DNA from 4 places in the Mesorhizobium sp. WSM4904 genome. Region 1 is predicted to be linked to each of the others. Evidence: predicted binding sites of a transcription regulator. Region 1 holds the regulator's gene; each other region holds the start of a gene.

Region 1 (5,127 bases):
GGTGGCGCGGCGCGCGCTCGAACTGCGATACGGCCTCGCCGTCCCATGAGAGACCGAGCCAAGTCAGCCCGTCAAGGATGGCGGCCGTCGCCGCCTCGGTAGAGCGCTCGCGATCGGTGTCCTCGATGCGCAGCAGCATCGTGCCGCCCGTGTGCTTGGCGTAGAGCCAATTGAACAGCGCCGTGCGCGCGCCGCCGATATGCAGGTAGCCGGTGGGCGAGGGGGCAAAACGGGTGACGACCTTGTCGGACATGGAACTCTCAGGGTGGCACTGAAGCAGGCGTGATTGCGCGGACTTTCGCGCGGTCGGCGTTCATGTAGCATAGGAGGTCTGGGGCGCAAGGGGCAGACCCGATGGCTGGACGTGGCCGGAGTGCGGAGAAGGGCGAGGGGACGACGGCCGGCGTCAGCGAGCGCCTGCTGTTTGCCGGCACCGCGCCTGCCGAAGCAACGCCGGTTTCGGTTCCGGCGCCGCGCCCGGCTGCGGAGATCTTGCCGCCGGGCGGTGATGCCTCGCTGCAGCCGCTTCAGCCGGCGACTATCGATCGGATCCGCAGGCAGTTCCGCCGTACCTCTTTTTCCGTGCTTCGCCGAAGCGTCGCCGAAGCCGCCACCACCGAACTCGACCGCGGCGTTGGTTTCCTGCTGGTGCCGGTGTTCCTTGCCGCCGGCGTAATCCTCTATTTCTCCTTGAACAGCGAGCCGGATCTCTACCGGCCGCTGGCGGCGGTGGCGCTGATGGCCGTCTGCGCGGCGGTTTCCCGCTCTTGGCCGAAGACGCATCTTATCTTCATGGCGGCGCTGTTTTGCGCGCTGGGCTTTGTCGCCGCGAAGGTCGAGACATGGCGGGCCGCAACGCCGATGCTCGGCTCCGAGATACAGACGCGGCTGACGGGTCGCGTTGTCGTCGCCGAGGAGATGGCCAATGGCCGGGTGCGGCTGACCATCGACCTCGTCTCGACCGCGCAGCCAAAACTGCGCTACGCGCCGGATCGCGTCAGGCTCTCGGCGCGCGGGATTCCGCCTAACGTCAAGGCTGGATCGCTGGTGACGGGCTATGCACGGCTCCTGCCGCCGACCGGACCGGTTCGCCCCGAAAGTTATGATTTTTCCTTCGACAGCTATTTCTCCGGCATCGGTGCCAGTGGATTTTTCCTCGGCGATCCGAAAGTCATTCCGGCAAGCGACCCTCCCGCCCAGGCGAGCATCGCCTGGGCGATCGAGAATGCGCGCGAGACGATTGCCGATCACATCAGAAGCACCGTCGGCGGACCCGAAGGCGAGATTGCCGCGGCGCTGATCGTCGGCGTTCGCGCGGGCATTCCCGAGGACATCAACGAGGCGATGCGGCGGACCGGCATCTACCACATCATCTCGATTTCCGGGCTGCACATGGCGCTGGTCGCCGGCACGGTCATGCTTTTGCTGCGCGGCGTCTTCGCGCTGCTTCCGGATTTCTCGTCACGCCGGCCGGTGAAGAAATATGCCGCAGCGGTCGCGCTGGTGTCGATCGCTGCTTACCTCGTCATCTCCGGCGTGGTGGTCGCCGCCGAACGAAGCTTCATCATGCTCGCCGTCATGCTGGTCGCCGTGCTCTTCGACCGTGCGGCGTTGACGATGCGCAACCTGGCGATTTCGGCCATTGCCGTCATCATGGTGTCACCGCACGAAGTGGTTGGTCCGAGCTTCCAGATGTCGTTCGCCGCGACCGCGGCCCTTGTCGGCGCCTATGCCGGATGGGCCGACTACCGCGCCGGCAAGTCGAAAGCGCCGCCGGCGAAGCGGTCGTTCCTGCGGTTCCTGTCGCACAAGCTTGCGGTCGGAGCGGGCGGCGCCGCCATAACGTCTATCATTGCCGGAAGCGCTACGGCGCTGTTTGCCATCTGGCACTTCCAGCGCGTCTCGCCGCTCAGCCTGCTGGCCAATCTGGCGATCATGCCGATCGTCACCGTCGTGATGTTCCTTGCCGTCGCCAGCGCGGTCATGATGCCGTTCGGCTTCGACGGACCTTTCCTCTATTTGATGGGCAAGGGCCTGACGGCGATGATCGCGATTTCGGCCTGGATTTCGGAGCGGTCGCCGGTCGATGCCGTGGGGCTGATCTCGATCCAGTCGGTGCTGCTCGCGACAATCGCGCTGGTGATAGCAACCATGGCCACCACCTGGCTCAGGCTGGCGGCAGTGCCCTTCGCGCTGGCCGCACTACTGGCGGTCCCGCAAGTGCGCACGCCGGACCTGCTGATCTCCGAGGACGCGCATCTGGTGGCGATGCCGATCGGCGGTGGCGAGCTCGCCGTCAATCGCGCCCGCTCCAACGAGTTCACCACCGACAATTGGAAACGTGCGCTGAGGGCCGAAACGATCGTGCCGCCGGAAACATTCGCGAAAGGCGCATTCGACATCGCCGACCCGGTCGACCTGCCGGCGGGATCCCCCTTTTACTGCACTGGCGATCTCTGCATTGGCCGGCATCCGTCCGGTGCAATCGTCGCCTTGGCGGAAAACCGCGATAGCGCCAGGCCGGCCTGCGGCTTCGCCGACCTCATCGTCATCAACGACGCCACGGCCTACAACCCTTGCCGCGATCCACGCATCCTCGTCGTCACCAAGCGGCAGCTTGCGCGCGACGGCAGCGCCGCCGTCTACTTCGACCCACAGTCGGCAACGGCGCGAGCCGCCATTCAATACGCCGTCGAAAAGCCCTATCGCCCCTGGCACGAACAGCGGCGCTACTCGCGCGAGGCGAGGGGGCTAGCGCCATACGAGCGGCCTGAGAAGCCACAGACCAAGCCGCCGCCACTCAGTAGCGACGAATGAGCCCGACCAGCTTGCCCTGCACCTTGACCCTGTCCGGTCCGAAGATGCGGGTCTCATAGGCCGGGTTGGCGGCCTCGAGCGCAATCGAGGCGCCCTTGCGGCGGAAGCGTTTCAGCGTCGCTTCCTCGTCGTCCACCAGCGCCACCACGATCTCGCCCGGGCTCGCTGTGTTAGCATTGCGGATGATCACCGTGTCGCCGTCGAAGATGCCGGCTTCGATCATCGAATCGCCCTTGACCTCAAGCGCGTAGTGCTCGCCGCCTGCGATCATGTCCGGCGGAACTGTGATCGAATGCGTCTGGTGCTGGATGGCGTCGATCGGCACACCGGCGGCAATGCGACCCATCACCGGGATGGACACGGCCGAAACGGCGTCGTCGTCATTGCTGGGCGTCGGTGTGCGGGAGGGCGCCGCTGGCTTGATCTGCCGGCCGAGATTGCCTTGACCGCCTTGGATGACGCTCGGCGAGAATTTTCTCGCCGCATTCAGGCCGGGCGCGATCGAATCGGGCAGGCGCAGCACCTCAAGAGCGCGTGCGCGGTTCGGCAGCCGGCGAATAAAGCCGCGCTCCTCCAGTGCCGTGATCAAACGGTGGATGCCCGACTTCGAAGCGAGGTCGAGCGCTTCCTTCATCTCGTCGAAAGACGGCGGAATGCCGCTTTCCTTGAGCCGTTCATGGATGAACATCAGCAGTTCATGTTGTTTGCGCGTCAGCATGGCGGCCCCCATGGGTTTTGGAACCAGAATCAGAAAAACAAACCCAGAACAAACACTATCTGTTCCAGTTGTGTTCCGCAACCGTTTAAAGTTTAGTGAATCTGTTGACGTTTTGTTCAGCGTAACATCAGAACGCTGCATTCGTCGCCGGCTTCCGCAGCCGGGGCGAAGGGCTCGCGCACGATCAGGCCGTTGGCGTCGGCGAGCATCCTCAGCATGGAGGAATCCTGGATGCTGAACGGTGTCGCGATCAACTGTCCGGCATCCTCACGTACGACTGCCCGCACATAGTCCTGCCTGAGATCGTTGGCGTGCATCGCGGAAGCCAACCGCGCGGTCCGGATATCCTGGCGGTAGCTGCGGCCGCCAAGACGCGCCAGGAGCGGCTTCAGGAACAATTGCGAGCAGACAAGACTCGCCACCGGATTGCCGGGCAGGCCGATGCAGCGGATTTTGCCAAGCCGGCCAAACATCAGCGGCTTGCCGGGGCGCATGGCGATCTTCCAGAAATCGAGCTGCATGCCTTCGCCGGTCAGCACGTCGTGGATCAAATCATGATCACCGACCGAGGCGCCGCCGAGGGTGACGATGACATCGGCGCCGACCGCGACCGCTTTCTTGACCAGCGCCGAAATCGCATCCTGCCGGTCGGCGGCGATACCGAGGTCGAGAGCGCGGGCACCGACCGATTGCGCCGTCGCCGCTACGCCATAGGCGTTGGACGAGATGATCTGGTCGGGGCCGAGCGTGCTTCCGGGCGGCAGCAACTCGTCGCCCGTGGCGATGATGGCCACAATCGGCCGACGCACCACGTTGAGGCTCGGATGATTGGCGGAGGCCGCCAGCGATAGCGCTGCCGGATCGAGCAGGCGGCCTTTTTCTAGAACTACATCACCCTGGCCGAAGTCGAGCCCACGGCGACGGACGTTGCGAGCTTCCGCCGTCGGCTCGGTCACTTCGATGCGGCCGCCGCCGAGGTCGCGAACATTTTCCTGGATGACGACGGTGTCGGCGCCTTCAGGTAGCGGTGCGCCGGTGAAGATGCGCACCGCCTTACCCTTGCCGACGGAGCCGATAAAACCGCGCCCGGCGGGCGCCACGCCGATCACGGAAAGCCGCGCCGGCACGGAGGTCACGTCGACAGCGCGGGCGGCATAGCCGTCCATGGCCGAAGCGTTGAAGGGCGGCTGGGTGCGCAGCGCCACCACCGGTTCGGCGAGCACCCGGCCGGCCGCATCGGCCAGCGGCACGTTTTCGCCCGGCATTGCGGTTGCGCCATCCAACAAGCGCTCGAGCGCTTCGGCGACCGGAACCAGCGCCATCGTCAGGAACTCGCCCCGGATTTGACGGACTTGTAGTCGCCCGACTTGCCGCCGGTCTTCTCGACCAGCCTGATGCCGGAGATAACCATGGCGCGGTCCGCCGCCTTGGCCATGTCGTAGATGGTGAGGCAGGCGATCGACGCCGCAGTCAGCGCCTCCATCTCCACGCCGGTCTTGCCGGTGACGCGGGCAAGCGCAGTGACCTTCAGGCCGGGGAGGGCGCGGTCGGGCTCGATATCGACGGCGACCTTGGTCAGGAGCAGCGGATGG
Region 2 (5,127 bases), 3.3 Mb from region 1:
AACAAGACCGGCACGTCGGATTTCTGTCTGAGCCGCCTACAGACCTCCAGCCCGTCCATCTCCGGCATGCCGATGTCGAGCACGATGAGGTCCGGCGCGCGGCGCTCGACCGCCCGCAGCGCCGCGGCGCCGTCGGCGACGGCATTCGTCTTCATGCCGGCCTTTTCCAGCGCGAAGCAGATGATCTCGCGGATATGCGGATCGTCGTCGGCAACGAGGATGTTGTGCGGCATGGAATCAGCGGCCAAGCGTGTAGAGTTCGATGAAACGGCAGGATTAGAGCAATTCCGGGAAAAGTGTGAGACGGTTTTCTGGCCGGAATTGCGATCGCGCGACGAAGGGCAGGACGATCGGCATCGGGCGCAGCCTTTGCGGCTCGACGAGCCACCAGCCGTCGTTGCGCAGCCGGCGCGGCAAGGACCAGCGGAGGTTTTCGCGTGTTCTCATGCCGCCTGTTTCACTGGCGGACGCGAAAAGCTCGGGGCGGATTGGCTAAGAATTTCAGCAATGATTTGCAGATTTCGTGCAGGGCAAATCGCTTCAGGCTGGCGCCAGCGTCTTCTCCCTCAAGGGGGGAGATTGCTCCGCGCCTTGCCTCGCCCGCCTCCAGTCTGCATAGATCGGCTATGACCGTTGACACCTATCGCCCGCGCCGCTCGGTGCTTTACATGCCTGCCTCGAACGACAAGGCGCTGGCCAAGATCCCGTCCTTGGCCTGCGATGCCGTCATCATCGACCTCGAGGATGGCGTGGCGCCCGCCGCCAAGGTTTCCGCACGCGACAAACTTGCAGGCATCCTCGCCGCGCGGCCACAGCGTCGCTGCGAGATGGTGGTGCGCATCAATCCGCTCGGCAGCGAATGGGGCATCGACGACCTGCTGGCCGTCGCCAAGGCCGAGCCCGACGGCATCCTTCTGCCCAAGATCGGCACACCGCGCGACATCCTCGAGGCCGGCGATCGGCTGGATGACGATTTCGCGCCGGACACGGTGAAGCTGTGGGCGATGATCGAGACGCCGAAGGCGCTGCTCAACATCGGTGCCATCGCCGAGCTTGGCCGCGATCCGGCTTCGAGGCTCGCTTGTTTCGTTGCCGGAACGAACGATCTGGTGAAGGCGACCGGCATTCTCGCCACGCCCGACCGGCGTTACCTCATGCCGTGGCTGCTGCAGCTGGTGCTTGCTGCTCGTGCCGGCGGCCTCGACGTGATCGACGGCGTCGCCAATGATTTTCGCGACCTCGACGGTTTTGCCCACGAATGCGCCGAGGCGGCCGCCATGGGCTTCGACGGCAAATCGTTGATCCACCCCGAGCAGATCGAGCCGGCGAACCGCGCCTTTTCGCCGGCGCCGGAGACGCTGGCCAGGGCGCGCGCGATCAGGGACGCGTTCGCGCGGCCTGAAAATGCCGGCAAGGGCGTCATCGCGCTGGACGGCCGCATGGTCGAGCGGCTGCATCTGGCCGAGGCCGAGAAACTTCTGGCGAAGGCCGCAATCATCGGCGCATGATGCGCGGATATTCACGACAGGGTCGAAAAATGAAGCTCTACCGCTTTCTGTCCGGTCCGGACGATTCCACTTTCTGCCACAAGGTGACGGCGGCCCTGAACAAGGGCTGGCACCTGTTTGGCTCGCCGACCTATGGCTTTGACCAGGAAAGCAAGATGATGCGCTGCGGCCAGGCGGTGGTGAAGGATGTCGAGGGTCAGGAATACGGACCCGACACCAAGCTCAGCGATTGGTAGGGTAGAAAGGGCGGCGCCCCTAGGACTTCGTCATCCTAGGGCGGAGCGACGCGAAGCGGAGCGCAGACCCTAGGATCCATGCCGTTACCTGAGCCGAAAAGTGCGACGCTGCAGAACTTGTGTCCTCTCGCTGAAAGGCAGCGCGGCTTCTGAACCGCTGCAACGCTCGCATGTCACGGCATGGATCCTAGGGTCTACGCGCGTCGCTTCGCTCCTTGCTCCGCCCTAGGATGACGAGTTGCCTGGGATGGCGATGTGGTTCTCACCCCGCCGCCGCTTGCTCGGCCGCTTCCTCTATCCGCTCCATGTCGTCGTCCGAGAGGCCGAAATGGTGGCCGATCTCGTGGATCAGCACATGGGTGACGATGTCGCCCAGCGTCTCGTCGTTCTCGGCCCAGTAGTCGAGGATGGCGCGGCGATAGAGCGTGACGCGGTTCGGTCCCTCGCCGGTCTGCGGGTTCCAGCGCTCGGCGATGCCGCGCCCCTCGAACAGGCCGAGCAGGTCGAAGGGCGTCTCCAGCGACAGGTCGTCCATGATCTCGTCGGTCGGGAAGTCGGCGATCTGGATGACGATCTCGCCGGTGAGCTGGCGGAACTCCTCCGGCAGATGGGCATAGGCCTCCAGCGCCAGAAGCTCCATTTCGTCCATCGATGGCGAGAGCTGGTCGTGCCAGGTGCGGGTCTTGTAGATGCGGGCCATGAAGTTTCCTTTGATCCCGGCATATAGGCTTTCGCGCCGATAGAGGCAAATAAGCCGGCCGGCGGGTCATTCCCAGGGCAAAGGCTGAAGGAATAAATTCCTTGCGACTCCGCTTGACTCTTCCGAGGCCCTCTGGAATCTATAAGAACATAACAGGAACAATTGCTGCCGGAAGTGAACGTCATGGCGATGAGCGCCGTGGCGCGGGACACTGTTTTTGCCCTGCGCCGCCAGATCGCGAAGATCGAGGGAACGCTGCCCGAGCGCCTGGAAGCGCCGGTGCCTGGCGCGCCCCGAACAATTTCAGGGCGAGCAATTCCAGGAAAAGTGCGAAGCGGTCTTCCGTCCGGAATTGCGGAACCCACAGGCTCGGGCGTCACCATCGTTCGGCGCGGCCTTGCCGTGGCCTCGCCGGATGCCTTCCTGCACACCGGCATCGAACGCCTCGATACCGCCCTCGGCGGCGGCCTGCCCAAGGCGGCGCTCAGTGAAATCCATGGGTTGGAAACCCGCGATGCCGGCACTGTTGCCGGCTTCGCGCTCTCGCTCGCCAGCCTGATCCTCAAGCAGAAACAGGGCCTGCCGGTCCTCTGGATCGGCACGGCGGAGATTTTCCGCGAGGCCGGCTTTCCCTATGCCAGGGGGCTTCACGCCCTCTTCGGCATCGAGCCGGAACAATTGCTGTTTTCCGAAGCGCCGAAACTTCTCGACGCGCTGTGGATCGCCGAGGAAGCCGCCCGCATGACGGCCTTCGCCGCAGTCATCCTGGAGATCCGCGGCAGCTCGCGGCTTCTCGACCTTACCGCGACGCGCCGCCTGCACGCCCGCGCCCAAGCCGCCGGCCGCCCGGTGCTGCTGCTGCGCCAGGCCGGCGAGGCCGAACCGACGGCGGCACCGGTGCGCCTCATCGTTTCGGCGGCGCCGGCGGCGAGCCGCGAGACGCTCGCCGGCCCGCTCGCCGGCTCGATCGGCCGCCCCGCCTTCACCGTCGATATCGGCAAGAGCCGCACGGCCCTGCCCGGACAATTCACACTGGAGTGGAACCCCGATGAGCACGCTTTTGCCGAAAGAACAGAGAATTCTGTCGCTGTGGTTCCCGTACCTTTGCGCGGAACGGATCCTGCGCCAGCGTCTGGGGCGGTCCTGGCGTTCCCGCCCGTCGCATCACCTGCCGCCATCTCACCCACCGCTGGTGATCAGCCATCGCGACAGCAACGCCCAGCGCATCGCAGCCCTCGACGAACGGGCTGAGGCGCTCAAATTGAAGCGCGGCATGGGCATTGCCGATGCGCGCGCCATGCACCCTTCGATCGACGTGGTGGAGGCCGACCCGGAAGCCGACCGCCGCCTGCTCGAAGGCCTCGCCGACTGGTGCGACCGCTACACGCCGCTGGTGGCGATCGACGGCGAGGACGGGCTGTTCCTCGACGTCACCGGCTGCACGCATCTGTTCGGCGGCGAGCGCGCCATGCAGGACGAGATCCTCACCCGTTTCTTCGAGCAGGGTTTCGATGTCCGCGCTGGCCTCGCCTCGACGCCGGGCGCCGCCTGGGCGGCGGCGCGCTTCCATGGCGACCGCATCGTGGCCTTCGGCGAGGAGGAGGCGCTTCTGGCACCCTTGCCGCTTTCGGCGCTGCGCATCGCGCCGGAAACCCGCATCAGCCTGGAAAGCGTCGGCCTGCGCACGGCGGGCGCGGTGATGGCAGCACCCCGCGCGCCGCTCGCCCGCCGCTTCGGCGCCACCTTGCTTTTGCGTCTCGACCAGGCGCTCGGCCGCCTCGACGAGGCCGTGTCGCCGCGCCTTCCGGTGGCGCCGCTCTCGGTCGAGCGCCACCTTGCCGAGCCGATCATGCTCACCGACGACATCGAACGGCTGGTGAGCCGGCTTGCCGTCGCTCTGAAGGCCGACCTCGAACGCCGCGGCGAGGGCGCGAGGGCGCTCGCCCTTCTTCTCTTCCGCGTCGACGGCGCCGTCAGCCGCATCGCGGTCGGCACCTCGCGCCCGATGCGCGAGCCGCAGCTGATCCGCAAACTGTTCCACGAACGGCTGACCGCGCTGGAACAGAACATCGACGCCGGCTTCGGCTTCGACCTCGTGCGGCTGTCGGTGCTTTCGGTCGCCGCCTTCGACATGCTGCAGGGCGACCTTGCCGGCGAGACGAGCGACGACGACGCCGACATCGCCTTGTTCGCCGACCGCATCCGCGCCCGCCTCGGCGAGGCCGCCGTGCTGAAGCCGGTCGTCGTCGAAAGCCATCTGCCGGAGCGCGCCGTCGCGGTAGTTCCCTTCGCGGAAGCGCCGCGAAGGCGCATGCCGCCGAAACAATCCGACCGCGCCGCGCCGCCGATGACCATCTACCCGCCGGAGCGGCCGGTGCGGCTGTTCCGATCGCCCGAGCCGATCGAGGTGCCGGCGACCGAAATCCCGGAAGGGCCGCCGATGAACTTCCGCTGGCGGCGCGCGCTTTACCGCGTCGCCCGCGCCGAAGGGCCGGAGCGCATTGCCGCGGAATGGTGGCGGCAGCTGCCCGGCGAGGAAGAGGCGCCGACCCGCGACTATTACCGCATCGAGGACAGCGAGGGGCGTCGTTACTGGCTCTACCGCCAGGGCCTCTACGGCAGCGCCCCGCAAGCCGCGCCGCGCTGGTTCATGCATGGGGTCTTCGCATGAACGCGCTGACCG
Region 3 (5,127 bases), 1.2 Mb from region 1:
TTCGGGTGAAAAACTGCCGAAGACGCAGGACGAGATCGTGCTTGCCGGACATGCCTTCGAGGCGCGCCTCTACGCCGAGGACGCGTCGAAAGGCTTCCTGCCCGCGACAGGAACGCTGCACCATTTGAAATTCCCGGACGCCTCGCACGCGGGCACCGCCATGCGTATCGAAACCGGCGTGCGGGCCGGCGACGCGATCTCGCCCTTCTACGACCCGATGATCGCCAAGCTGGTGGTGCGGGCCAAGGACAGAACCACGGCGCTCGGCGCGCTGCTCGACGCCCTTGCCCGGACGGAAATTGCCGGCTCGACCGTCAACACCGCCTTCCTCGCGGCACTCGCCGCCGACGCCGATTTCGCGGCCGGCGACGTCGACACCGGCCTGATCGGCCGTCATCAGGATGCTCTCGTCGCCGTTGCCGCGCCAAGCGATGAGGCAATCGCCGCGGCGGCACTGGCGGCGACCGATGCGGGCGCGCCCGGCCCGGCCGCCGATCCATGGTCTGCGCTCGCGGGTTATGCGCATTTCCATACGCTCGCGCGCCGCATCCGGCTGCGCTTCGGCGAGGAGAACATACTGGCGCGCGTCTCAGCACGACCGGACGGCCGCTTCCAGGTGGCGCTGGAGGCGCCGCATGACGCAATCAATTCGCACGACCTCAGGAACTTGCCGCGCACCGCCCGCTGGCCGGGCCACGTCACCGTGTTCGAAGGCGCGGCCGGCTACACCTTCGCGGTTCCCGACCCGCTCGCCAAGTCGGACGAGGCCGCGGCCGCTTCGGGTAGCCTGCGCGCGCCGATGCCGGGACTGGTCAAGCTGGTGCGCGCGGCCACGGGCGATGCCGTGATCAAGGGCCAGCCGCTGTTGATCCTCGAGGCGATGAAGATGGAGCACACCATCGCCGCCCCGCACGACGGGGTGGTCGCCGAGATCGCGGCCGAGGGCGCGCAGGTGAGCGACGGCACGGTGCTGGTGCGGTTTGTCGAGGACGCCCAAGGCTGAGGCGGGGACGGCGGGACAGCGCCAGCGTCGGTCAGCAATTCCAATCCGCCAAAAGAAATGGCCGGGATGTACCCGGCCATCTCCGTCCGTATGCAGAAGCGATTACGGCTTGATCGGCGCGTATTTGCCGTCGTGCCACTGGTTGATGTCATAGCTGGCGTTCTTCAGATCGCCCTTCTCGTCGAAGATGACGTCGCCGACCACGGTGCTGATCGGCTTGCCGTCCTTCAGCGCCTCAGCGACCTTGCCCGGATCGTCGGTGCCGGCGCGCTTGATGCCTTCGGCGACGGCCTGGATCACCGCATAGGAGAACAGCGTGAAGCCTTCCGGGGTGAAGCCGCCGGCCTTGATCTTGGCGACCGCGTCCTTCGCTTCCGGCTTGGCCTGCGGGTCCGACGGGAAGACGAACATGGTGCCTTCACCGGCCGGACCGGCGACCTGCCAGAATTCCGGCGAGGCGATCGAGTCCGGCATGATGAGCTGGAACTTGACGTTCTGCTCGGCCGACTGGCGCAGGATGAGGCCGGCTTCCGGGTGATAGCCGCCGAAATAGACGACGTCGGCCTTGAGCTCCTTCAGCTTGGTGACCAGAGCCGAATAGTCCTTCTCGCCGGCATTGATGCCTTCGTAGTCGACCTCCTTGAGTCCGCCGGCGTTCATCGTCGCCTTCACGGCATCGGCAACGCCCTGACCGTAGGCGCTCTTGTCGTGCAGGATGACGATGTTCTTGCCGGCATATTTCTTGGCGATCCAGGGGCCGATGAAGGCGCCCTGGGCGTCGTCACGCGTGTAGAGACGCATGATCGTCGGCCAGCCGGACTTCGCCGCGGCGTCGGTCAGCACCGGGTTGGATGAGGCCGGGGTCATCATCAGCGTGCCGGCCTCGGCATAGACGGCGGAGGCCGGGATGCTCGAGCCCGAGCAGGCGTGGCCGTCGACGAACTTGACGCCGTTGGCGACGATGCGGTTGGCGACCGACACAGCCTGCTTCGGATCGCACTGGTCGTCCTCGATGTCGAGCTTTATCTGGGAGCCATTGACGCCGCCGGCCGCGTTGATGGCGGCGGCTGCCGCCTGCGCGCCCTGCTTGAATTGATCGCCGATCGTGGCGAGCTGACCGGTCATCGGGCCGACCACCGAAATGGTGATGTCGTCGGCGAAGGCAACCGATGCGCTCATCATCAGGCCCAATGCGGCCGCGCTCAAAATACCCAATCTTTTCATGACAATAGAACTCCTCCACTTGCGCGCGGCCCTTCCGGCCACGCTTCTTCCAGAGAGCCGGGACAATTTCACCCTTCGCCGGAACTGTCGAGAGGACAGTGCAACCGGATTTGGTTCATTTTTGAGAGGATTGCTTGGGCCAAGCCGCGATGAAAGCAGGAGGATCGTGAAATGCAAAAAGCCGCGCCGGCCTTGTCCCGGCCGGTCGCGGCTTTTTGCAGTCGAGCTTCCCCGACGCCCCCGCGCCTGAACCCGCTCGCTTCCCTGTCTTGTCGCACGGCTTGGTTCGTTGACCTGCCGCGTTCTTTCTCGTTATTTTGCCGGCCGTCTTTTCGCGGCCTTGTCCCCTGAAGACTCCTGGCCCCGCAAGATCAGTGCATCGTCATCCATTCGCGTGCTTCGCGCAGCGCCCTGGCGATATCGGCTTTCGACATCGTGGCCGACAGTTCCGAGCGCAGCTCCGCGGCCCGGGCCGAGCCCTTGATCGCGGCGATGTTGAACCATTTGTGGGCGGCGACGACGTCGGTCTCGCAGTCGCGGCCGGTCGCATACATCATGCCCAGTTCGAAAAGAATGTCGGCCTGGGCAGTTGCCCCCATGGCGCCGAAGCCGTCTTCAAGCATTTCAAAACGTGCCATTTCAATCCCCTGTCTGCTCCCGAGAGCTGCCTCCTTCTGTCCCCTGAAGTCCCTCGGGACGGGCCGCTCTTTCGATGCTTTCGAGGATGACGGCTCGCCTTGAATCCGTCGTTAAATGGCTTGCTTAATTTGAAGAAAACAAAGCTAAAACAAGAAGTAAACGCGAAAAACTGTTAAGCATAGGAATGGCGCAATTCCGCCTCTTTGCGCTAAATTCGATGAAAATTTCAGGCGCCGGAATCAAGACTTCGCTAACCACGGAAACCGAAGCCTTTTTCGCCACCCGTTCATTTTCAGGGTCCCGGGCGGCCAAAATCCTTGCAACCTTCCGCGGCGGCACCGCTTTCGTTTTGGCGGCGGCTGGATTAGCTTACGTTTGCGTAAGGGACAGAGAGGCGGAGCGAGTCCCGCCGGAACCTGTAGGGAGGAGGACAGATATGTTTCGAAAAGTAAGCCTGGCCCTGGCGGCCACCCTGATCATGGCCGGCGCCGCGTGGGCCGACCCGATCGAAGGCAATTGGAAGACGCAGGCCGGCTCGACCGCGGCGATCGCCGGCAGTGGCTCGTTTTCCATCACGCTGAAGTCCGGCAAATATGCCGGCAAGACCATCGGCTCATTCAAGGCAGCCGGCGACAACAAATACACCGGCACCATAACCGACCCGGAAACCGACAAGACCTACTCCGGCAAGGCGACGCTTTCCGGCGCCTCGCTCAAGATGAGCGGCTGTGTGCTCGGCGGGCTGATCTGCAAGAGCCAGACCTGGCACAAGCTCTGATCGCCGTACAGCTGACGATGCAAAACGGGGCCTGCCGGGCCCCGTTTTCTTTTGGGAGCGTTCGGAGCGCGTCGGCAGGCTGCCTGTTCTCAGGCACGTCGCTTTTCCCGAGACCGGTGCGCACTTTTGGGCGACTTGCATCAGCCAGACCAAGGCCTCATCAACCAATTTGAACGGTAGATGAATACCGGTCTCAGAACCGGTTCAGAGGCATGCGGGCATTCTCCTCACCATTGAAGGAGAGACCAATGCTTGTCCGCCGCTTCACCATCGTCTGCCTGCTGATGAGCCTGTTCGGCATGTCCTTCGCCATCCTCGTGGCCGAAGCCGACCGTCCGGGCCGCTCATCGGGAATGGCCGACGCCTGCCGACTGGACTGCGTGAACCATTTCGACCGCTGAAGCGACCAATACTCGAAACCGGAACGACCACCATGAACCGCATCGCCACCTCCACCCTCAAGGCTCTTCGGCTCCTGCCGCGGGCGATGCTCATCCTGGTGCTGCTTGCCGCTCCCGTGCTGGCGGTGCCGATGATGCGCGCCGACGCCGGTTCGGTCATCGAGGCGCCGACGCCGAAGAAGGCAGGCATCGGCTTCGTGCTGCTGGTCAGCCTGCAGCGCGGCTGACACGGTCGAAGAAAAATACGCCGCAGGGCAGGCTTCGCGCCTGCCTCCCCCTCCCAAGCGCTCTTCCAAATCCCTATATTGGGCCATGGAAAAGCGAATCTACCCCCAAGCAATCGAATCGGTCGTGATGCCGGAGCCTTTCGGCAGGCAAAGTTTCGACGACGCCAAGAAGGCGGTCGCGGCGCTGGAGGCGCTTTACGACCGCAACACCAAATTCCTGCGCGATTCCTTCGCCAAGCTCGCCGCCGGCGGAGACGAGAGCAAGCGCTACAGGGCCTTCTATCCGCAGATCGGCGTCACCACGACCTCGTTCTCCCAGATCGACTCGCGCCAGGCCTACGGCCATATGCCGACGCCCGGGCATTTTGCCACCACCATCACCCAGCCGAAGCTGTTCGAGAACTATCTCATCGAGCAGCTTCGGCTCATCATGCGCAATCACGGCGTCCAGGTGACGGTATCGGAATCGACCACGCCGATCCCGCTGCATTTCGCCTTCCTGGAAGGCACCTATGTCGATGGCACGGCTGCCGAGCGCATCAAGCGGCCGATCCGCGACCTGTTCGACGTGCCGGACCTCGACGGCACCGACGACCAGATTGCCAACGGCACCTTCGAGGTGGCGTTCGGCGAGCCGAGGCCGCTGGCGCCGTTCACCGCGCAGCGCATCGACTATTCGCTGCACCGCATGACGCACTACACGGCGACCAGTCCGCAGCATTTCCAGAATTTCGTGCTGTTCACCAATTACCAGTTCTACATCGACGAGTTCGTCGCGCGCGCCCGCGACCTGATGGAGAAGGGCGGTGGCGGCTACAGCGAGTTCGTCGAGCCGGGCAATGTGGTGACGAAAGC
Region 4 (5,127 bases), 780 kb from region 1:
AGGCCATCACATAATCGCCCGGCTTGGTGCCGACCGAGCCGTGGCCGCCGGCGACGATGACCACGAACTGGCGGCCGTCGGCGACCGTGTAGGTCATCGGTGTCGACTGCCCGCCGGCCGGCAGCCTCGCCTGCCAGAGCTGCCTGCCGGTGGTGAGATCGTAGGCGCGCAGATAATCGTCGACCGCCGCGCCCAGGAAGGCAACGCCGCCGGCGGTGATCATCGGCCCGCCGATGCCCGGAACGCCGACCTTGAACGGCAGGGGCAGCGGCGTCATGTCGTAGACGGTGCCGTTGCGATGCCTGTAGGCGATCTGGCCGGTCCTGAGGTCGACGCCGGCGACATAGCCCCAGGGCGGCGCCTGGCAAGGGATGCCGAGCGGCGACAGGAACGGTTTCAGCACCACCGCGTAAGGCGCGCCCTCGTTGCGGTTGAGCCCTTGCTCGCTGCCTTTCGTGGCATCGCCCGGCGGCGGCACGTCCGCGCGCGGAATGAGCGTCGATGTGAAGGCGAGATAGGTCGGCATGCCGAACATCACCTGCCGCACCGGGTCGACCGCGACGCCGCCCCAATTGAAGACGCCGAAATTGCCGGGATAGATCAGCGAGCCCTGCAGCGAGGGCGGCGTGTAGCGTCCCTCGTAGCGCAATTTCCTGAGCGCGATCCGGCATGCCAGCTGGTCGAACATGGTGATGCCCCACATGTCCGCGCCGGTCAGCCGCTTGGGATTGAACGAAAGCCCCGATTCCGGCTGTGTCGGCGAGGCATGGTCGCCTTCGATCGCGCCGCCCGGCGCCGGCATCTCCTTCACAGGGATGATCGGTTCGCCGGTGCTCCGGTCGAGCACATAGAGGTCGCCCTGCTTGGTCGGCACGACCAGCGCCGGCACGACCGTGCCGTTGACCGAGGTGATGTCGACCAGCGTCGGCTGGGCCGGCACGTCCATGTCCCACAGATCGTGATGCACCAGTTGCCGAACCCAGCGCAATTTTCCGCTGTTGAGGTCGAGCGCGGTGATCGAGGAGGAGAATTTTTCGGTATTGGCGCTGCGGCCCATGCCAAGCTGGTCCGGTGTCTGGTTGCCGAGCGGCAGGTAGAGCAGGCCGAGCTTCTCGTCGGCGCTCGCCGTCGACCACATGTTGGGCGAGTTGTTCGTGTATTTCTGCTCCGCCGGCAGCGGCGCCGTCTGGTCCGGATTGCCGGAGTCCCAGTTCCACAGAAGGGCACCCGTACCGACATCGTAGGCGCGGATGACGCCCGATGGCTCCTCGGTCGAATAATTGTCGTTGACCGCGCCGCCGACGATGATCTTGCCGGCGACGATCAGCGGCGCCGAGGTCGAATAATAATAGCCCGACTTCGGATAGGGCATGTTGGCCATGAGATTGAGCGTGCCGCTTTCGGCGAAGGACGAACACACCTGGCCGCTGGCGGCATCGAGCGCGATAAGCCTGGCATCGGAGGTCGGCAGATAGATGCGCCCAGCACAAGGCTGCCCGGCCGCGATCTTCGGGTCGGCATAGTAGGACACGCCGCGGCAGGTCTGGTGCTGGCGGTTGGGATCGAGCTTGACCTTCGGATCGTAGCGCCACTTCTCCTTGCCGGTCGCGGCATCGATGGCGATGGCGAAATTGTGCGGCGTGCAGATGAACAGCGCGTCGCCCACCTTCAGTGGCGTCACCTGATAGGTCGTCTCGCCGATGTCGTCGGGGCCTTTGACGTCGCCGGTGCGGTAGGTCCAGGCGGGCTGGAGCTTGGCGACATTGTCCGGCGTGATCTGATCGAGCGGCGAATAACGTTGGCCGAATGGCGTGCGGCCGTAGAAATGCCATTCGCCGGCCGGCATGTCGCCGCCGAGATTGGCCGTCGGCGTTACTTTGTCGGTGTCGAGCATGCCGCCGATGTCGGTGGCGTCGGTGGTCATCGAATAGCCGGCCACCGCAAGCGAGGCGAGCACCGCCAGGATGAGAGGGGCGCGCCCGTCCGGACCGGCGAACCCTCGCCTTGCCCATGGCGTCAGCAGCCACAGCGCGACGAGAACGATGATGCCGCCGCGCGGACCGAGCTGCCACCAGTCGAAGCCGATTTCCCATACCGCCCAGCACAGCGAGGCGAGCACGATCGCCGCATAGAGCCAGAGCCCTGTCGATCTGCGGCGAAAAACGAGCCAGGCGGTGATCAGGAAAGCGAGACCGGCAATCGCATAGTACCAGCTGCCGCCCAGCGAAACCAACCAGATGCCGCCGCCGCCGAGAACCAAACCGATAAGGAAGAGGACGAGGGAGGTGATGGTGACAGCCAAGACGGTGCTCCTTCGACTGTTGCGCTTGCGCGCCTTCCAGGCGACGGCACGCCGCCCTTGCCCTGCCGGCAGCTTTCCCCTGCCCGCTCCGGCTGTCAAGTTGGTCGGCGGCACGCGAAAATAGAACAAAACGTAGACAGTTCTGGTCTTTCGCTCCCGAATCACTACATTCGGGAGCGATGTCGGGCTTTTCCGAAGACATGCCTTTTTTCGATGAACCGAATGCGCGGCCCGCGGCCCCGTCCGGCATTGCTGCGCGCGCCATGGCCGCGCGCAGCGCGCAGAGCCGTGCGCCCGATTATCTCAACGGCCTCAATCCCGAGCAGCGGCTAGCCGTCGAAACAACGGAGGGGCCGGTTCTGGTGCTGGCCGGCGCTGGCACCGGCAAGACGCGGGTCCTGACCACGCGCATCGCCCACATCCTTGCCACCGGCAGGGCCTTCCCGTCGCAGATTCTCGCCGTCACCTTCACCAACAAGGCCGCGCGCGAGATGAAGCAGCGCATCGGCTTCCTGATCGGCGAGGAGAATGTCGAGGGCATGCCCTGGCTCGGCACCTTCCACTCCATCGGCGTCAAGCTTTTGCGCCGCCATGCCGAGCTTGCCGGGCTGAAATCCGATTTCACCATCCTCGACACCGACGACGTGGTGCGGCTGATCAAGCAGCTCATCCAGGCCGAGGGGCTGGACGACAAGCGCTGGCCGGCCAAGCAGTTCGCCCAGATGATCGACAATTGGAAGAACAAGGGCCTCGGTCCCGACGAGATTCCGGAAGGCGATGCGCGCAGCTTCGGCAACGGCAAGGGCCGCCAGCTCTACAAGGCCTATCAGGAGCGGCTGCAGACACTGAATTCCTGCGATTTCGGCGACCTGCTCTATCATCCGATCCGCATCTTCCGCGCCTATCCGGACGTGCTGAAGGATTATCACCGCAAGTTCAAATACATCCTGGTCGACGAGTACCAGGACACCAACACCGCGCAATACATGTGGCTGCGCTTGTTGGCGCAGCGGCCAAACGCCGGACGTTCGCCGTCGGCCGAAGGCCGCAAGCCCGACCGGGCGTCGGCCGGTCAGGCCGCCCCCGCGGAGGCCAGCGAGAGAAGCGAGCGCGCGGCCGTGAGCGAAAACAAAGTAAACATCTGCTGCGTCGGCGACGACGACCAGTCGATCTATGGCTGGCGCGGCGCCGAGGTCGACAACATCCTGCGCTTCGACAAGGATTTTCCGGGCGCGACCATCATCAGGCTGGAGCGCAACTACCGTTCCACCGCGCATATCCTGGGCGCCGCCTCGCACCTCATCGCCCACAATGAGGGCCGCTTCGGCAAGACGCTGTTCACCGACCGCGACGATCCCGAGGACGATAAGGTGCATGTCCATGCCGCCTGGGACTCGGAGGAAGAGGCTAGAGCCATCGGCGAGGCGATCGAGGCCTATCAGCGGCAGAAGCACAACCTCAACGACATGGCGATCCTGGTGCGCGCCTCCTTCCAGATGCGCTCCTTCGAAGACCGCTTCATCACGCTGGGCTTGAACTACCGCGTCATCGGCGGCCCGCGTTTCTACGAGCGGCTGGAAATCCGCGATGCGCTGGCTTTCTTCCGCGTCGTCGCCAACAGCGGCGACGACCTCGCTTTCGAGCGCATCGTCAACGTGCCGAAGCGCGGCCTTGGCGAAGCGACCATTCGCCAGATCCACGACACGGCGCGCGCCATGCGCACCCCGATGCTGGAGGCCGCGGCGACGCTCGCCGAAAGCGACGAGCTGAAGCCGAAGCCGCGTGCAGCACTTCGCGAGGTCGCGGCCAATTTCGAGCGCTGGCAGAAGGCGCTGGAGACCACGCCCCACACCGAGCTCGCCGAGACCATCCTGGAGGAAAGCGGCTACACCGACATGTGGAAGAACGACCGTTCGGCGGAAGCGCCCGGGCGGCTGGAGAACCTCAAGGAACTGATCCGCTCCATGGAGGAGTATGAATCGCTGCGTTCCTTCCTCGAGCATGTCGCGCTGGTCATGGAGGCCGAGCAAGGCGAGTCGCTCGATGCGGTCTCGATCATGACGCTGCACTCGGCCAAGGGTCTCGAATTCGAGACCGTTTTCCTGCCCGGCTGGGAGGAAGGCCTCTTTCCCCACCAGCGCGCGCTGGACGAAGGCGGCCGGTCGGGCCTGGAGGAGGAACGCCGCCTTGCCTATGTCGGCCTGACGCGCGCCAAGAAGAACCTGCATATCTGGTTCGTCTCCAACCGTCTGATCCACGGGCTGTGGCAATCGACGATCCCGTCGCGCTTCCTCGACGAATTGCCGGAAACCCATGTCGACGTCGCCGACGGCGGCAACTCCTACGGCGGCTACGGCAATCCCTATGGCGGCGGCTCATTCGCCTCCGGTCGCGGCGGCGGCCGGCAAAATCCCTATGGCGCCTCGCGCTTCGACAATATCGGCGCCAAGGATCAGGGCAGCTTCTCCAATACCTATGCGACGCCCGGCTGGCAGCGCGCGCAGGCCAACCGCACCGAGGCGACCGACCGCAACTGGGGCACCCGCTCCGGCCACCAGGTCGAGCGCATCGGCTATGGCGAGACCGATAGCGGTTACGGCGCCGGCCGCACCTCGGTGAAGGGCCGCACCATCGAGGGCGAGCTGGTTGCGAAATCCGTCGCCGACACGCCTTCCGCCTTCAGCGTCGGCGACCGCGTGTTCCACCAGAAATTCGGCAACGGCAACATCGCCGCGATCGACGGCAACAAGCTCACCATCGACTTCGACAAGGCCGGCCAGAAACGCGTGCTCGACGGGTTTGTCACAGGAGTTTGAGCAACCCCT

Evidence for each region. Region 1 encodes LexA, which represses DNA repair genes until DNA is damaged. Its sites were predicted from a motif close to TGTTCNNNNTGTGTTCNG; they were not measured.
Region 2: the regulator LexA is predicted to act here: its motif matches at 2,588-2,605, upstream of QAZ47_RS04300 (metallopeptidase family protein).
Region 3: the regulator LexA is predicted to act here: its motif matches at 3,000-3,017, upstream of QAZ47_RS26850 (sel1 repeat family protein).
Region 4: the regulator LexA is predicted to act here: its motif matches at 2,424-2,441, upstream of QAZ47_RS16630 (UvrD-helicase domain-containing protein).

The regions. Positions count from the first base shown of each region.
Region 1 is NZ_CP121354.1:4,279,157-4,284,283, forward strand. It holds gene gltX (glutamate--tRNA ligase) at 1-253, opposite strand, end outside; gene QAZ47_RS20515 (ComEC/Rec2 family competence protein) at 355-2,817, shown strand; gene lexA (transcriptional repressor LexA) at 2,801-3,535, opposite strand; gene glp (gephyrin-like molybdotransferase Glp) at 3,652-4,857, opposite strand; gene moaC (cyclic pyranopterin monophosphate synthase MoaC) at 4,860-5,127, opposite strand, start outside.
Region 2 is NZ_CP121354.1:916,723-921,849, reverse strand. It holds gene QAZ47_RS04320 (response regulator transcription factor) at 1-233, opposite strand, end outside; gene QAZ47_RS04315 (hypothetical protein) at 277-447, opposite strand; gene QAZ47_RS04310 (CoA ester lyase) at 627-1,508, shown strand; gene QAZ47_RS04305 (DUF1737 domain-containing protein) at 1,538-1,744, shown strand; gene QAZ47_RS04300 (metallopeptidase family protein) at 2,007-2,444, opposite strand; gene QAZ47_RS04295 (hypothetical protein) at 2,628-3,695, shown strand; gene QAZ47_RS04290 (DUF6504 family protein) at 3,637-5,115, shown strand; gene QAZ47_RS04285 (error-prone DNA polymerase) at 5,112-5,127, shown strand, end outside.
Region 3 is NZ_CP121354.1:5,519,676-5,524,802, forward strand. It holds gene QAZ47_RS26840 (acetyl/propionyl/methylcrotonyl-CoA carboxylase subunit alpha) at 1-1,003, shown strand, start outside; gene QAZ47_RS26845 (ABC transporter substrate-binding protein) at 1,106-2,227, opposite strand; gene QAZ47_RS26850 (sel1 repeat family protein) at 2,599-2,865, opposite strand; gene QAZ47_RS26855 (DUF2147 domain-containing protein) at 3,303-3,644, shown strand; gene QAZ47_RS26860 (hypothetical protein) at 3,893-4,045, shown strand; gene QAZ47_RS26865 (hypothetical protein) at 4,078-4,272, shown strand; gene QAZ47_RS26870 (AMP nucleosidase) at 4,400-5,127, shown strand, end outside.
Region 4 is NZ_CP121354.1:3,494,881-3,500,007, reverse strand. It holds gene QAZ47_RS16635 (glucose/quinate/shikimate family membrane-bound PQQ-dependent dehydrogenase) at 1-2,302, opposite strand, end outside; gene QAZ47_RS16630 (UvrD-helicase domain-containing protein) at 2,482-5,118, shown strand.